2 linked regions of the Minwuia thermotolerans genome follow. The protein of the gene in region 1 interacts with the protein of each later gene in a pairwise test. Links are inferred from orthologs where the notes say so. Each region holds a gene or a part of one and is shown on either strand. Other genes may lie near its edges. The genes, in order: leuS and ligA.

Evidence for each region.
Region 2: the proteins of leuS (region 1) and ligA interact in binary tests that used the Escherichia coli proteins (3 or more experiments, as listed by UniProt). The link is inferred for Minwuia thermotolerans from one-to-one orthologs.

What each region holds. Positions count from the first base shown.
Region 1 is NZ_PIGG01000015.1:96,118-104,889, forward strand. Bases 599-3,723 are described here. They hold leuS (leucine--tRNA ligase), read left to right. Parts: upstream 599-942; coding sequence 943-3,504; downstream 3,505-3,723. Other genes in these bases: CWC60_RS03630 (DUF3576 domain-containing protein), read left to right, coding at 599-892; CWC60_RS03640 (hypothetical protein), read left to right, coding at 3,491-3,723. In the rest of the region: more of CWC60_RS03630, read left to right, coding at 335-598; more of CWC60_RS03640, read left to right, coding at 3,724-4,012; holA (DNA polymerase III subunit delta), read left to right, coding at 4,025-5,056; CWC60_RS03650 (ParB/RepB/Spo0J family partition protein), read right to left, coding at 5,328-6,221; CWC60_RS03655 (ParA family protein), read right to left, coding at 6,229-7,032; 16S rRNA (guanine(527)-N(7))-methyltransferase RsmG, read right to left, coding at 7,034-7,660; tRNA uridine-5-carboxymethylaminomethyl(34) synthesis enzyme MnmG, read right to left, coding at 7,668-8,772.
Region 2 is NZ_PIGG01000026.1:24,092-32,738, reverse strand. Bases 2,507-5,506 are described here. They hold ligA (NAD-dependent DNA ligase LigA), read right to left. Parts: upstream 5,045-5,506; coding sequence 2,969-5,044; downstream 2,507-2,968. Other genes in these bases: recN (DNA repair protein RecN), read right to left, coding at 5,041-5,506; CWC60_RS05840 (SMP-30/gluconolactonase/LRE family protein), read left to right, coding at 2,507-2,783. Outside these bases: pnp (polyribonucleotide nucleotidyltransferase), read left to right, coding at 1-1,822; more of CWC60_RS05840, read left to right, coding at 1,929-2,506; more of recN, read right to left, coding at 5,507-6,708; CWC60_RS05825 (outer membrane protein assembly factor BamD), read right to left, coding at 6,721-7,572; CWC60_RS05820 (helix-turn-helix domain-containing protein), read left to right, coding at 7,747-8,154; lpxC (UDP-3-O-acyl-N-acetylglucosamine deacetylase), read right to left, coding at 8,194-8,647. UniProt on the Escherichia coli protein: DNA ligase that catalyzes the formation of phosphodiester linkages between 5'-phosphoryl and 3'-hydroxyl groups in double-stranded DNA using NAD as a coenzyme and as the energy source for the reaction.

The sequences.
Region 1 (8,772 bases):
CGGCATGAGCCCGGTCGGCGTCGAGATTGAGGTTGAGCCCGCTGGCGCGCGGCGTCATCGACAGCAGTTCGTCCAGCGTCGCGGCCGCCGGCGCATCCTGCACGGACGCGTCCTTCGCCGGCGCCTGCAGGTTCAGGCGCAGCGTGCCTTCCTGCGCCTGGGCGGCGGCGCCGGCGGCGCACGACAGGCCCAGGCCGATGGCGAGGATATGGCGGTTTGAAAGCGGCATGGCGTATCGAGGATTCCGCGTTGCGTGTTAACAGCAGGTTATTATGGCTGAGCGGGGCGTGAATCAATTGACAATTCCGTGGCCGGAGGGCGTCGCGGCGCAGTTGTGCGCGGCGCGGGGCTCGGATATGAAGGCGCCATGATCCCGTTCGTGACATCCCTTCGGCCGCCTCGCGCGGCCGCCGGCCTGCGCCGGGCGGCGTTCGCCGCCGCGCTCGCCATGGTTGCGTCTGCCTGCGGCGTCTTCGGCGGCGACGACGAAGCGCCGGCCCAGCCTGTTTCGAATCAGACGGTTATCCCACAGCCTTCGAGCGGCGGCGGAGCCGCAGGTTCGGAAGCGGCGCCGGCCAATCCGTTCATGTGGCAGGCGACGCTGGAAACCATCGGCTTCATGCCGATCCTCGAGCTCGACGATCTGGCCGGCGTGATCGAGACCGGATGGTACATTCCGCCCGGCGCACCCACCGAAAGATTCCGCGCCGACGTGGCATTTTCATCACGCGCGCTGCGGGCCGAATCCATGGAACTGACGATGGAGCGCCAGGAACTGGACGACGCCGGCAACTGGCGCGAGGTGCCGGTCTCGCCGGCGGTGCCGACCAACCTGGTGGATTCGATCCTGGCCCGCGCCCTGGTGCTGCGCCAGGAGTCCGGCAGTCTCTGAAGCCCCCGTCCGGGGCGCCCATCCCTTCCGCTTCTTCAGTTCCCGAACGCATGACCGAGATCAACGAGAGATACAATCCCGCCGAGGTCGAGCCGCGCTGGCAGGCCGCTTGGGAGAACGGCCAGTGCTTCCGCGCCGCGACCGACACGTCGCGCGAGAAGTATTACGTGCTGGAGATGTTTCCCTATCCGTCGGGGCGCATCCACATGGGCCATGTGCGCAACTACACGCTGGGCGACGTGGTCGCACGCTACAAGCGCGCCCGCGGCTTCAACGTGCTTCACCCCATGGGCTGGGACGCCTTCGGCCTGCCGGCGGAGAACGCCGCGCGCGACCAGAAGGTGCATCCCGCGGAATGGACCTATCAGAACATCGCCAACATGAAGGCGGAGCTGAAGTCCATGGGCCTCAGCCTGGACTGGTCCAGGGAATTCGCCACCTGCGACGCGGACTATTACCGCCACCAGCAGAAGCTGTTCCTGGACTTCCTGAAGCAGGATCTGGTCTATCGCCGGGAAAGCTGGGTCAACTGGGATCCGGTCGACCACACCGTGCTGGCCAACGAGCAGGTGATCGACGGCAAGGGCTGGCGCTCGGGTGCGCCGGTGGAGAAGCGCCGGCTGACCCAGTGGTTCTTCCGCATCACCCGCTACGCCGAGGATCTGCTGGCCGAACTGTCGAACCTGGAGCGCTGGCCGGACCGCGTCCGCGCCATGCAGACCCAGTGGATCGGCCGGTCGGAGGGTCTGCGCATGACCTTCGATTTCGCGGGCGGCGGCCCGGCGGAAGGCCTCACGGTCTACACCACCCGCCCCGACACCATCTTCGGCGCCAGCTTCATGGCGGTCGCCGCCGAGCATCCGCTGGCGCAGCAGGCGGCGGCGGCGAACGCCGAGGCGGCCGCCTTCGTCGAGGAATGCCGGCGCATGGGCACCTCCGAGGAGGAGCTGGAGCGCGCCGAGAAGCGCGGCTTCGACACGGGCCTGCGGGTCCGGCACCCCTTCGTCGAGGGCCAGACCCTGCCGGTCTACATCGCCAACTTCATCCTGATGGACTACGGCACCGGCGCGATCTTCGGCTGTCCGGCCCATGACCAGCGCGACCTGGATTTCGCGCGCAAATACGGCCTGCCCGTGATCCCCGTCGTCTGCCCCCCGGACGCCGATCCGGCGGATTTCGAGGTCGGCAACACGGCCTTCACCGGCGAAGGGCGGCTGATCAATTCGGATTTCCTGGACGGCCTGGGCATCGAGGAAGGCAAGGACGCCGTCGCCAGCCGGATGGAACAGGCCGGCCGCGGGGAACGCACGGTCAACTTCCGCCTGCGCGACTGGGGCCTCAGCCGCCAGCGCTACTGGGGCTGCCCGATCCCGGTGATCCACTGCCCGTCCTGCGGCGTCGTGCCGGCGCCGGCGGAGCAGCTTCCCGTCGAGCTGCCCATGGACGTGACCTTCGACAAGCCCGGCAACGCGCTGGACCGCCACCCGACCTGGAAGCACGTCGCCTGCCCCGCCTGCGGCGCGGACGCCGAACGCGAAACCGACACGATGGACACCTTCGTCGATTCGTCGTGGTACTTCGCGCGCTTCGCCAGCGCCGACGCCGGGACCGAGCCCGTGCGCCGCGCCGACGCCGACTACTGGCTGCCGGTCGATCAGTATATCGGCGGCATCGAGCACGCGATCCTGCACCTGCTCTATTCCCGCTTCTTCATGCGCGGCATGACCGCGACCGGTCATACGGATCTGTCCGAGCCCTTTGCGGGCCTGTTCACGCAGGGCATGGTCGTGCACCGGACCTACCGCGCGGCGGACGGGCGCTGGCTCTATCCCTCCGAGGTGGAGAAGGGCGCCGACGGCGCCTGGCGGCATGTGGAAACCGGCGAGCCGGTGACCGAGGGCGCACTGGAGAAGATGAGCAAGTCGCGCAACAACACCGTCGACCCGGGCGCCATCATCGACCGCTTCGGCGCCGATACCGCACGCTGGTTCATGCTCTCCGACAGCCCGCCCGACCGCGATCTGGAATGGTCGGACGAGGGCGCCAACGGCGCCTGGCGCTTCCTGCAGCGGGTCTGGCGGCTGGTCCGCGCCGCCGCCGCCGGCGACGCCGGGGCGCCGGACCCCGGTCACGACCTCGTCCGCGCCGCGCACCGCGCCATCGACGGCTTCACCGGCGATCTGGAGAAGTTCCATTTCAACCGCGGCGTCGCCCGCGTCCACGAACTGGCCAACGAGATCGAGAAGACCGGCGGCGACAGCCCGGCCGACCGGGCCGCTCGGCGCTTCGCCGTGGAAACCATCGTGCGGCTGATGGCGCCCATGACCCCGCACCTGGCCGAAGAATGCTGGTCGGCGTTGGGTCATGACGGCATGATCGTCGACGCGCCCTGGCCCGAGGCGGATCCGGCCCTGGTGCGCCAGGAGACCGTCGCCATCGCCGTTCAGGTGAAGGGGAGGAAGCGCGCGGTGATCAACATGGCCCGCGACGCCGATCCGGCCGAGGTGGAAGCCGCGGCGCTGGCCGAGCCGAACGTGCAGCGCGCCATGGAGGGCAGGACCGTGCGCAAGGTGGTGGTGGTGCCGAACCGGATCGTCAATGTCGTCGTCTGAGCGCCGCATCGCCCGGCGGGGTGCCCTCGCCGCCCTGGCGCTCGGCGCGCTGGCGCTGGCGGGCTGCGGATTCCAGCCGGTCTATGCGCCCGGCGGCGCAGGCGATGTGCGCGGCCCGCTCTCCCGCCTCGAGGTGCAGGAGCAGAAGGGCAACGCCGCCTTCGCCACCCGCAACGCCCTGCTCGACGCCCTCGGCGCGCCGGACAAGCCCGCCGACCCGGAACATTTTCTCCGTCTCGAGGTGCTGGAAGATCGCGAAAGCGCCGGCATCCAGGCCGACGAGACCGTCTCGCGCATCAATGTCAGCCTGACCGGTCACTGGTGGCTGCTCGCCGCCGACCGGGAGAGCGTGCTGGACAGCGGTTCCGAGCGCCGCACGGTCTCCTACAACGTCGTCGATGACGAGTACGCCACGCTGATCGCGGGCCGCGAGGCCTCGGAACAGGCGGGCCGGCTGGTCGGCCAGGCCATCCGCACGCGGCTGCTCTTCCACTTCACCCGCAACTGAGAGCGGCGCCCCGTGGAGGTCAAGCCCTGGGAGGTCGACCGCTATCTGGGCGGGCCCGACTGGCCGCACCGGCTCTTCGTCATCTATGGCCCTGATACCGGACTGGTGCGGGAACGCGCGGAGCGGATCGCGAAGCGCCTGCTGGGCGACAACCCCGACCCCTTCCAGATCGTGCGGCTGGACGCCGACATGCTGTCTGACGACCCCTCGCGGCTGTCCGACGAGACGAACCAGATCGGCATGTTCGGCGGCGAGCGGGTGATCCGCGTCGCCGACGCCGGCCAGGCCGCCGTGGGCGCGGCGGCGGCGGCCCTGTTCGAAACCCCGCCCGACGCGGCCGCGGTGATCTTCGAGGCCGGCGACATCAAGCCTTCCAACCGCCTGCGCAAGCTGGCGAAGGACAGCAAGGCCGCGGTCGCCCTGCCCTGCTATCCGGACGGCGCGCAGGATCTGGACCGGCTGATCGGCGAGGCGCTTTCGGGCCTGCGCGTCGATCCGGCGGCGCGGGCCATGATTGCGCGGCGCCTGGGGCCCGACCGTCAGGCCAACCGGCAGATGCTGGAGACGCTCGCCACCTACAAGCTGGGCGACGACAGCCCCGTGACCGAGCCCGATGTCGCCGCCGTGCTGGGCGACCAGTCGGCGGTCGGTTTCGACGCCATCGCCTTCGCCGCCTTCGAGGGCCGCACGGCGGACGCGCTGGCCCTGCTGGACAAGAGCCTGGCGGAAAAGACGCCGGCGATGCTGGTGACGCTCTCGCTGGCGCGGCATATCGAGAAGTTCGACGAGGCCGACGCCCAGATGGAACAGGGCAAATCCACCGACCAGGCGGTGGGGGCGCTGCGCCTGGGGCCGAAGGACCGCCAGGCCGCCTTCCGCCGCCAGCTCGGGCTCTGGCCGTCGCGCAAGCGCGCCCTCGCCCGCCGGCTCTGCATCGAGGCCGATATCGACATGCGCGGCGGAGACGCCGACGACCGCATCGTCTGCCGCAACCTGCTGCTGCGTCTCGGCGCCGCCGCCCTGCACCGTCCCGCTTCGCGGTAGGGCCGCCGCACCCCGTCGGGCGGGCATGGCGGATGCCGCGTTTCCGCCCTGCCGGAGGGCCGGAAGGACCGGCTGATCGGCGACCGTGGACGGGTATGACCTGGCGTGATCCGATAGTTGATTGAACCAATATGCGCTGTCGCCCCTGGACTTGATCCAAGGGCCAGCGAACCGAAGGACTGGGTCCTGGGGTCAAGCCCCAGGACGCCAGGAGATTCAAACAGTTGCTGAATCGGTCCGGGGCAGCCGGGCGGTCCGCCCGGACCCCGGATCAATGACGCGTCAGGCGCCGGCAGATCTCGTCGAGCTGTTCCAGGGAACGGTAGGAAATCCGCACTTCTCCACCCTTCCGGCCCTTGTGGCGCACATCCACCGCCAGGCCAAGGGCCTCGCGCAGGCTCTGCTCCAGGGCCGCCGTGTCGGCGTCCTTCGGCGCGCGCGGCGGCGCGTCGCCCGCCGCTTTCGTGACCTTGCGGCGGATGGCCTCCGCCTCGCGCACATTGAGGCCGCGTTCGACGATCTCCTGCGCCAGACCTACCGGGTCCTCGGCGGTCAGTACGGCCCGCGCCGCGCCGGCGGTCAGCTTGCCCTCGCGCAGGTATGACTTGATCCGGTCCGGCAGGCCGAGCAGCCGGATGGCGTTGGCGACATGGCTGCGGCTCTTGCCCACCGCCTCGGCGATCTCGGTCTGGCCGTGGCCGAACTCCTGCATCAGCCGGCGATAGCCCTCGGCCTCCTCCAGCGGATTGAGATCCTGACGCTGGATGTTCTCGACCAGGGCGATGCGCAGCGCGTCCTCATCGGACAGGTCGCGGACCACCACCGGGATCTCGTGCAGCTGCGCCGCCTGGGCGGCCCGCCAGCGCCGTTCGCCGGCGACGATCTCGAACAGTTCGGGCTCGTCACGGTCGCGGCGCACCAGAATCGGCTGCAGGATGCCCTGGCGGCGGATCGATTCCACCAGCGAGCGCATCTCCTTGTCGTCGAAGCTCTGACGCGGCTGATAGCGCCCCGGCCGCAGCCGCTCGACGGGCATGGTGCGGATGCTGCGGGCGCGCTGCAGGGTCTCGTCATCGGCCTGCGAGGCCTCGCCCAGCAAGGCGGACAGGCCCCGTCCGAGGCCCCTGTTGCCGGGCCGGCGCGGCGGTTCGTTCTGGTCCGACATGCGCGCTTCAGGCCGCGGCGGTGCGGGCGCGTTCGCGCCGGATGAGTTCGCCGGCGAGGCGGATATAGGCCTGGCTGCCGGCGCAGCGGTAGTCGTAGAGCAGGGCCGGGCGGCCATAGGACGGCGCCTCCGAGATGCGGACATTGCGCGGGATCACCGCGTCGTAGACCTTCGCCCCCATGTGGCGGCGGACATCCTCGGCGACCTGCTCGGAGAGATTGTTGCGGCGGTCGAACATGGTGAGCACGATTCCCTGGATCTCCAGTTCCGGGTTCAGGGTACGCTTCACGCGGTCGATCGTCGACATGAGCTGGCTCAGACCCTCCAGGGCGAAGAACTCGCACTGCAGCGGCACCAGCACCGCCTCGGCCGCGGCCATGGCGTTGACCGTCACCAGATTGAGCGAGGGCGGGCAGTCGATCAGCACATAGTCGTATTTCGCCGGTAGGGCGGCGAGCGCATGCCGCAGGCGCAGCTGCGGCTCCGGCAGCTCGATCAGCTCCAGCTCCGAGCCGCTCAGTTCTACCGAGGCCGGCATGATGTCCAGGCGCGGTACGTCCGACGGTACGATTGCGTCCCTGGCGGCGGCCGCGTCGACGAGCACGTGATAGCTGCTGGTACGGCGGCGGTCGCGGTCGATGCCGAGCCCGGTCGAGGCGTTGCCCTGGGCGTCGAGATCGACGATCAGCACCGAACGGCCGACCGCCGCGAGGGCGGTGCCGAGATTGATGGCGGTCGTCGTCTTGCCGACCCCGCCCTTCTGGTTCACCACCGCCAGCGTGCGCGGGCGGCGGGAGGCCTGGGCCTTGATGTCATGCTGGATCGTCACGGCGCGTCAGCTCCTCCATGACCAGCACCGTCCCGCGCTTGTCGCTGAGGCTTCGGTGCCTGGAGAAAGTGAATTTCCAATATTTCGTAGCCGCAGTCAACTCACTCTCTACATCTTGGCCCTTGAGGAACAGGCAGCGCGTATGTGGCCCGCGCAGATGCGCCGACAGATCGATCAGTTTCGGCAGCGGCGCCAGCGCGCGGGCCGTGATCGTGTCCGCCGGCGGCAGGTCGAGATCCTCGATCCGCTCGGCGTGGATCGCCGCCGCGACCTCCATCGCCCGCGCCGTCTCACGCAGGAAAGTGGCCTTGCGGCGGTCCGATTCGATCAGCGTCACGCCCTTGAGGCCGCAGGCGGCCAGCACGAGGCCCGGAAATCCGCCCCCGCTGCCCAGGTCGTACCAGCGCCCGCCCGCGCCGCCGGCCCCGCCGGCGATCTCGAGAAGCTGCCAGGAGTCCAGGAAGTGGCGCGACCAGATCGTGTCCAGGGTCTTCGGAGCGACGAGATTGATCGCCCGGTTCCAGCGCCGCAGCTGCGCGGCATAGATCTCCAGACGCTCGACTGTTTCACGTGAAACACCGGTGCGGGCCGCGAAGCCGTCTGCGTCCATCGGCCCCTCAGCCCGCCGCCGCGCGCGCGCCCTTGCGCAGCTGGGCCAGGACCAGCGACAGGGCCGCCGGGGTCACGCCCGGGATCCGGCCCGCCTGGCCGATGGTGGACGGCCGGGCCGCGGACAGCTTTTCCTTCATCTCGTTGGACAGGCCGGCGATGGCGCCATAGTCGAGATCCGCCGGGAGGGCCACGGCCTCGTCCTTGCGGAAGGCGCGGATATCCGCCTGCTGCCGGTCGAGATAGCCGGCATAGACGGCGTCGATCTCGAGCTGCTCGACGATGCCAGGCGCGATGCCGGCCAGCTCCGGCCAGATGCGGGCCAGGTCCGCGAATGCGATCGACGGGTAGCGCAGCAGGTCCATGGCGCTGCGCCGCTGGCCGTCGGCGTTGACCGAGAGGCCGTGGCGCTGCGCTTCGGGCGGGGTCAGGCTGCGCTCCGCCATCATCGTGCGGGCATTGTCCAGTTCCCCCATCCGCGCGCGGAACATGGCCGCGCGCTCACCGCCGACGACACCCGCTTCGATGCCGAGTTCGGTCAGGCGCTGGTCGGCGTTGTCGGCGCGGAGCGTCAGGCGATATTCGGCGCGCGAGGTGAACATGCGATAGGGCTCGGTAGCGCCGCGGGTCACCAGATCGTCGATCATCACCCCGATATAGGCGTCCGCGCGGCCGAGAATCACCGGCGGCTGGCCGGACGCGTCGCGGGCGGCGTTGAGACCGGCCAGCAGGCCCTGCCCGGCCGCCTCCTCATAGCCGGTCGTACCGTTGATCTGACCGGCGAGATAGAGTCCGACCACGCGTCGGGCCTCGAGGCTCGGATGCAGCTCCCGCGGGTCCACGAAATCGTATTCGATGGCGTAGCCGGGGCGGACGATGCGCGCCTTCGCCAGCCCCGGTAGGACCGCGATCATGGCGCGCTGCACATCCTCCGGCAGCGAGGTCGAGATGCCGTTCGGGTAGACCAGATCGCTTTCCAGGCCCTCGGGCTCCAGGAAGATCTGGTGGCGGTCCCGGTCGGCGAAGCGGACCACCTTGTCCTCGATCGAGGGGCAGTAGCGCGGCCCCGCCGACTCGATCCGGCCCGAATACATCGGCGAGCGCGCGAGATTG
Region 2 (8,647 bases), on another replicon or contig:
CACCGTGCTGCAGCACGATCTGGAGAATGAGCCCGACGTCGCCGCGATGGTGGGCGCCTCCGCGGCGCTGACCATTTCCGGCCTGCCTTTCATGGGCCCGCTGGGCGGCTGCCGCGTAGGCATGGTGGACGGCGAGTACGTGCTCAACCCCACACGCCAGCAGATGCCCGATTCGCGGCTCGACCTGGTCGTGGCCGGCACCGTCGACGCCGTCATGATGGTGGAATCGGAGGCCGACGAGCTCAGCGAGGACGAAATGCTGGGCGCGGTGATGTTCGGCCACAAGGCCTATCAGGAAGTCATCGACGCCATCATCGACCTGGCCGAGACGGCCGCGAAGGAGCCCTGGGCCCCGCCGCCGCCGCTCTACACCGACTCTCTGATGGAGCAGATCTCCGGCATCGCCCGCGACGATCTCGCCGCCGCCTACACGATCCGCGAGAAGACCGCCCGCCAGGACGCCGTCTCGGCGGCCAAGCAGAAGGTCAAGGACGCCCTGGCCGAACACGAGGAAGGCCGGCAGGCTGTCGGCGCCGCGCTCAAGGACCTCGAGAAGAACATCGTCCGCAACGGCATCCTGGACACCGGCAAGCGCATCGACGGCCGCGACACCCGCACGGTCCGCCCGATCGAATGCGAGGTCGGCATCCTGCCCCGCGCGCACGGTTCGGCGCTGTTCACCCGCGGCGAGACCCAGGCCCTGGTGGTCACCACACTGGGGACCGGCCAGGACGAGCAGATCATCGACGCGCTGGCCGGCGAAAGCCGCGAGCACTTCATGCTGCACTACAACTTCCCGCCCTATTCGGTGGGCGAGACCAGCTTCCGCCTGGGCCCGGGACGCCGGGAGATCGGCCACGGCAAGCTGGCCTGGCGGGCGGTGCATCCGCTGATGCCGTCGAAGACCGAGTTCCCCTACACCATCCGGATCGTTTCCGAGGTGACGGAATCCAACGGTTCTTCCTCGATGGCGACCGTCTGCGGCACCTCGCTTGCGATGATGGATGCGGGCGTGCCGCTGCGCCGCCCGGTCTCCGGCATCGCCATGGGCCTGATCCTGGAAGGCGATCGTCACGCCGTCCTGTCCGATATCCTCGGCGACGAGGATCATCTGGGCGACATGGATTTCAAGGTGGCCGGCACGTCGAAGGGCGTCACCTCGCTGCAGATGGACATCAAGATCGCGGGCATCACCGAGGAGATCATGAAGACCGCCCTCGGTCAGGCCAATGAGGGCCGCGCCCACATCCTGGACTGCATGTCCAAGGCGATCAGCGCAGGCCGCGAGGAGCTGAAGGAGACCGCTCCGCGCATCTCCGTGATCAAGGTTCCGACCGACAAGATCCGCGACGTCATCGGCACCGGCGGCAAGGTGATCCGGGAAATCACCGAGGTCACCGGCTGCAAGATCGACATCGACGACGACGGCACGGTGAAGGTGGCTTCCAGCGACGGCGACGCCGCGCAGAAGGCGCTGGACTGGATCCATTCCATCGTCGCGGAGCCGGAGCCCGGCGCGGTCTACAAGGGCAAGGTCGTGAAGATCATGGACTTCGGCGCCTTCGTGAACTTCTTCGGAAGTCGCGACGGCCTGGTCCATGTCTCCGAGATGCAGGAAGGCCGCACCGAGAAAGTGACCGACGTCGTCAACGAGGGCGATGAGGTCTACGTCAAGCTGCTGGAGGTCGACGACCGCGGCAAGGTGCGCCTGTCGATGCGCTATGTCGATCAGGAGACCGGCATCGAGAAGGAGGGCGTCGAGCCCCTGCCCCAGCGCGAGCGCTCGGGCGGCGGCGACCGCCGTCCCCGCCGGCGCGACTGACGCCACGGCCAGAACCGAACGGGAAACCCCGGAAGCGCCGCTTCCGGGGTTTTTCTTTGCCCGCTCCGACGCCCTCGCCCAGAATGCCGCGCGGGAGGAATGCGACATGAAGCAACTGGCGACGGGCTACGGCCTGATCGAGGCGCCGCTGTGGGATGCGGAACGCGGGCTGCTGTTCAGCGACGTTCAGAACGGCGGGGTTCACGCCCTGGGCCGTGACGGCGCGGTGACGACGCTTCTCCCCCACCGCCGCGGCATCGGCGGCATGGTCCATCATGCCGACGGCGGCGTGGTGGTCGGCGGACGCAACATCGCATTCAAGAGCTTCGACGGGACGCGCACGGAAATCCTGCTGGACAAGGACATCACCGAAACGGCCATCGGCTTCAACGACTTCACCACCGACGCGGCCGGCCGGCTTTTTGTCGGCTCGCTCGGCTTCCAGGTCTTCAGCGGCGATCCCGAACGGCCGGGACACCTCCATGTCATTCACCTGGATGGCACCGCCTCGACGGTTTCCGACGGCGTCATGCTGACCAACGGCATGGGCTTCTCGCCCGACGGCAAGCGGCTCTACCATTCGGACGCCCGGAAGAACATCGTCCGGGTCTACGATGTCGACGACGGCCGGGTCGGCGAGTGGTCGGTATTCGCCGAGTTCGAGGACGGTCATCCGGACGGGCTGTGCGTCGCCGAGGACGGCGCCGTCGTTGTCGCCGTCGCCTTCGGCGGCCGCGTCGCCGTGCTGGAGCCGGACGGGTCGCTGCGGGAAAGCCTCCGGGTTCCGCTGCCGATGGTCACCAGCGTGGCCTTCGGCGGTAACGATCTCCGCGATCTTTATGTGGTGACCGGCTCACGCGAGGGCCCGCACGAGAACTGCGGCAGCATCTATGTCACCGGCATCGGCGTCGCCGGCCTCGCGGTTCCGCCATGCCGGGTGCGGCTGCGCCGGAGCGACTAAACGGTCAACGGGACAGATCGATTCACCAAATTGCGGAACCGCCACTCACTCGGCGAGTCACCCCCGCCTCTGTGCGGGGGTTCGGAGCGGCTGCGCCGCAAGTCGATGATCCTGGCCGGATGCCCGCACGGGGGCGGGCATGACACCCAAGCGGCGGCGGCGATTCAATCAAACACCGGAACGCTTTAGCCTATAAGTTCCAGCCATTCCTGCTCGGTCAGGGTCGTGATGCCCAGTTCGGCGGCCTTCTTCGCCTTGGAGCCGGCCCCGGGGCCGGCGACGACGTAGTCGGTCTTCTTCGAGACCGAGCCGGAAACCTTTGCCCCCAACGATTCCGCACGGGCCTTGGCCTCGTCCCGGGTCATGGTTTCCAGCGTACCGGTGAACACCACGGTCTTGCCGGCGACCGCCGTGTCGCGCTTCGGCGCTTCGAAATCCGTGACCCGCACTTCCGCCAGCAGCGCGTCGAGAACCTCGCGGTTGTGCGGTTCGGCGGCGAACTCGGCCAGCGCGTCGGCGACAGTCGCGCCGATGCCGTCGATGGCGACCAGTTCCTGATAGGCCTCCGACTCCGGTCCTTCCGCCGCCGCCCTTGCAGCCGCCAGAAGGTCGTCGAGCCTGAGATAGTTGGTCGCCAGCACGCGCGCGGTCTGCTGGCCCACATGGCGGATGCCGAGGGCGAACAGGAAACGGTCCAGGCCGATCTCGCGGCGTTCCTCGATGGCGGCGAACAGGTTCCGCACCGATGTCGCGCCGAAGCCCTCGCGTTCCTCCAGCTTCAATTCCCCGTTGCGCCCGGGCAAGGTGAAGATGTCCGCAGGGGCTCGGATCACGCCTTCCTGAAAGAACATCTCGATCTGCCGCGTGCCCAGACCTTCGATGTCGAAGGCGTTGCGGGAGACGAAGTGCTTGAGCCGCTCCACCGCCTGGGCGGGGCAGATCAGTCCGCCGGTGCAGCGGCGCACCACGTCGAGCTGGCCGTCGGCGCGCACGTCGCGGGCGGCGTGGCTGCCGCAGGCCGGGCAGGTCTCGGGAAACTCGTAGGGCTTCGCGTCCCCGGGCCGCTTGTCCTCGACCACGCCCAGGATCTGCGGGATCACGTCCCCGGCGCGCTGCAGGATCACCGTGTCGCCGATACGGACGTCCTTGCGGGCGATCTCGTCCTCGTTGTGGAGCGTCGCGTTGGAGACCACGACACCGCCGACGGTCACCGGCTCCAGCCGCGCCACCGGCGTCAGCGCGCCCGTTCGGCCAACCTGGATGTCGATGCCCTTCAGCACCGTCATGGCCTTTTCGGCCGGAAACTTGTGGGCGATGGCGAATCGCGGGCTGCGGCTGACATAGCCGAGCCGGTCCTGCCAGTCGAGGCGGTCGACCTTGTAGACGACGCCGTCGATGTCGTAGTCGAGTTCCCCGCGCCCGGCCTCGATCTCCCGGTAGAGCGCCATGATCTCGTCGATGCCGTGGCAGATGCGCGTCAGCGGATTGATGGTGAAGCCCCAGCCTTCGAGCGCCGCCAGCACGCCGGACTGGGTGTCGGCGGGCAGGGCCGAGACCTCCCCCCAGGAATAGGCGAAGAAGGCGAGTTTCCGGTTCGCCGTGACCGAAGCGTCGATCTGGCGGAGCGAGCCGGCCGCCGCATTGCGCGGATTGGCGTAGATCTGCCGCCCCGCCTCAGCCTGGGCGCGGTTCAGCTCGGCGAAGGCCGTCTTCGACATGTAGACCTCGCCGCGCACCTCGAAGACATCCGGCGCGCCGTTCGGCAACTCGTTCGGAATGTCGCCCACGGTGCGGATATTGGCGGTGACGTCCTCGCCCTCATAGCCGTCGCCGCGCGTTGCGCCGGTGACCAGCCGCCTCTTCTCGTAGCGGAGCGAGGCCGACAGCCCGTCGATCTTGGGCTCGGCGTTGAGCGCGATTTCCGTTTCGGCGTCGAGGTTGAGAAACCGGCGCACGCGCTGGATGAAGTCGGCGACGTCCTCTTCGGAAAAGGCGTTGCCCAGCGAGAGCATGGGCCGGGCGTGCGTCACCTTGCCGAAGCCGGAGGCCGGCGCCGCGCCCACGCTCTGCGTCGGGCTGTCCGGGGTCACGAGGTCCGGATGCTCCGCCTCCAGTTCCTCCAGACGCGCGCGCAGCCGGTCGTATTCGGCGTCCGTGACCGTCGGCGCATCCTCCTGGTAATAGCGGCGGTCGTGTTCGCGGATCTGCTTCACCAGCCCGGCGTGCTCCTCGCGCGCTTCGATCGGCGCCTTGTCGCTCATGGCTGCCTCCCGCTCAGCAGCTTGTCGGCGGCGGCGCGCGCTTCCGCGGTGATCTCAGCGCCGGAAAGCATCCGCGCGATCTCCTCGCGCCGTTCGCCGCTTTCCAGCCGGACAACGCGCGTCGTGGCGCGGTCGGAGACGTCCTTGGCGATCAGCCACTGCCGCCCCGCGCGCGCGGCGACCTGCGGACTGTGGGTGACGACCAGAACCTGGAAGCGCCCGGCGAGACGTTGCAGCCGCTCGCCCACGGCGTCGGCCGTCGCGCCGCCGACGCCTCGGTCGACCTCGTCGAAGATCAGCACCGGCGCATCGCCCGAACCGGCCAGCACCACCTTCAGCGCCAGCATGAAACGCGAGAGTTCGCCCCCCGAAGCGATCTTCGCGATCGGGCCGGGCTCCGCGCCCGGATTGGTGGCGACCTCGAAGCGCACCTGATCGGCGCCCTGCGCGCCCCAGTCCTGCTCCCCCAGCGGCGCGACGCCGGTCAGGAACCGCGCCCCGCCCATTCGAAGGGGCTCGAGTTCGCCGCGAACCGCCTCATCCAGCCGGCCGGCCGCTTCGCGGCGCGCGGCCGACAGCGTCTCCGCCGCCGCAAGATAGGTCTCCCGCGCTGCCTGTGCTTCGCTGGCCAGCCGCTCGATGTCCCGGCCGCCGCCTTCGATCGCGGCGAGCTGGCTGCGGTAGCGTTCCAGCAGTTCCGGGAGACCGGCCGCTTCGACCCGGTGCTTGCGCGCCGCGCCGCGCAGCGCGAACAACCGCTCATCGACGCGCTCCAGTTCGCCCGGTTCCGCGTCCAGATCGGCCGCCACGGCGGAAATCGCGTTCACCGCCTCATCGGCCTCCACCGCCGCCCGCGCCAGTGCGTCGAGCGCCGCCTCCAGCCGTCCCGCGGCCCGGTCCCGCACCCGGTCCAGGGCGCGTTCGGCGGCGCGCAGGCGGGAGGCCACACCGCCTTCGTCCTCCAATGCGCCGACCGCGTCGGAGACCGCCTCGGCGATCTTCTCCACCTGCATCAGGAAACCGCGGCGCTCGGCCAGCCGCTCCTCCTCACCGGGCTCCGGCGCCAGCTCCTCCAGCTCGGCCAGGGCGTGTTCAAGGAAGTCCTGCTCCGCCCGCGCCTTCTCGACTTCCGCGACGCGCGCGGCGTGTGCCTTCTCCAGCCGCCGCCACTCGGCGTGCGTCCGCGCGACGGCCGCCAGGCGGGCGTCGTTGCCCGCAAAGCGGTCCAGAATGCCACGATGGTTGGCCGTCTTCATCAGCCCGACCTCCGCCGCCTGCCCATGTACCTCGACAATGGTTTCGCCCAGCCGCGCGAGGAAGCCCACGCTGACCGGCTGGTCGTTGACGAAGGCCCGGCTGCGGCCGTCCGCCGACAGGGTGCGGCGGACGATGAGTTGGTCCTCGGGCTCGATTTCCTGTTCGCGCAACAGTTCCTGCGCGGGATGATCGCCGGGAAGCTCGAAGACGGCGATCACTGCGCCGCGGTCGGCGCCGGAGCGGACCAGCCGGCCTTCGGCGCGCTGGCCGATGGCGAGGCCCAGGGAATCGAGCAGGATGGACTTGCCAGCGCCGGTCTCACCGGTCAGCGCGCAAAGGCCGCCGGCCAGATCGATATCCAGCCGGTCGAAGACGACGATGTCACGAATCGAGAGCGACCGGAGCATCGCCCATATACATCAGAAAATGCTGTTCCAGACCTGCGAAATCCAGGAGCCCTCGCTGGGCTCCGGCTCCAGGTCCTCGCCCTGGAGCATGGCATAGGAGTCCCGATACCACTGACTCTGCGGGTAATTGTGGCCCAGCACGGCCGCGGTCGCCTGCGCCTCGTCGGTCACGCCGAGGGACAGATAGGATTCGACCAGCCGATGCAGCGCCTCGGGCGTGTGGCTGGTGGTCTGGAACTGCTCCACGACATTGCGGAACCGGTTGATGGCCGCGACGTAGTGACCGCGCTGCAGGTAATAGCGGCCGACCGTCATCTCCTTGCCCGCCAGATGATCGCGGGTCAGCGCCAGCTTGGCCTGGGCATCCTGAGCGTAGGCCGAGCGCGGATAACGCTGGAGAACCTCCTGCAACTTGTTCAGCGCCTCGCGCGTGCGGCCCTGGTCGCGCTCCACATCGGCGATCTGCTCGTAGTTGGAGACCGCGATCATGTAGTGGGCATAGGGCGTGTCCTTGCTGCCCGGATGCAGGCGAATGAAGCGTTCGGCCGCGCCGATGGCGAGGTCGTAATCGTTGGTCATGTAATAGGAAAAGATCGCCATGATCTGCGCCTTGGTGGCCCAGACCGAATAGGGATACTGCCGCTCGACCAGATCGAAGCCGGCCGCCGCCTGTTCGTACTCCTCCGCCACGAGCGCATCGAGCGCGCTGTTGTAGAGCACTTCGACCGGGGGTTCCGGGGCCGGCTGCGCGCTGGCGACCGGAGTCTCGTCCTCGCCGCCCGAGCAGCCGGCGAGAAACGCGGCAAGCAGGGTCAGCAGCGTCAGCGCGCCCAGTGAGCGCACGATCGGAAATCTGGAGTCCATGAGGGCTTATTCTCACGACGGATGAGCGAAATCAAGCGGCCCCGAGCCCGTCCGCGCGCCGTAGCGGAAGACGGCACGGGACTTGAAGCTTGAGGCTGCGGACCAGACGCCGACCGAGCCCGGCCGGAGCCGAAGTCCCCAACTGGATCACAATTGGTGACAGGGAGAGACCAAATGCAACACGACCGAAGCGTCGACCGGCATGTCGGGGAGCGGATCCGCAGCCGCAGGGCCGAACTGGGCCTGACGCAGCACGATCTGGCGTCGACCCTGGGCATCTCCTACCAGCAGGTTCAGAAATACGAGACCGGGTCCAATCGCGTCAGTGCGGGACGGCTCTATGATCTCTCCCGGCGGCTCGGCTGCCATGTCGGATATTTCTTCGACGGGCTGGAACCCTCCACCGTGATGCCGGAACTCGGTCATGGCGGTCAGAACCGGACCACGATCGAACTGGCGCGCAATTTCAATCGCCTGCCGACCGGCACCGTGAAGGGCGCGATCAGCAGCCTGGTGCGCGCGCTGGCCGATGGCGAGGAAACCAGCATCCAGGCGGCGGCCCACCGGATCGCGGCGGAATAGCCGCACCGCAGCAATGCCAGTCTGAAGGGATGCCGACGGTCAGTCGGCGGCGTCGACCAGCCTGAGTTCTTCCCAGTCAGCCGTTTCCTGTTCGATGGCGTAGTTGGCCCGGTCCGCGAACAGGGCCTTCAGCAACCGGTTGTTGAGCCCGTGACCAGCGCGTTCGCCGTGATAGGCGCCGACGATGCGATGGCCCGCGGTATAGAGATCGCCAATCGCGTCGAGCGCCTTGTGGCGCACGCTCTCGTCCTCGTAGCGCAGCCCCTCGGGATTCAGCACCTTGTCGCCCTGCACCACGACAGCGTTGTCCAGCGAACCGCCCTTGGCGAGTCCGGCCGCCCACATCCCCTCGATCTCCTCGTAGAGACAGAAGGTCCTCGCCCGCGCGACGTCCTGCTCGAAGCTGTGGAAGCCGGGATGGAACTGCGTCGACTGCGCCGCGAGCAGCGCATTGTCGAAGGCGATGTTGAAGCTCAGCCGGAACTCGTCCGCC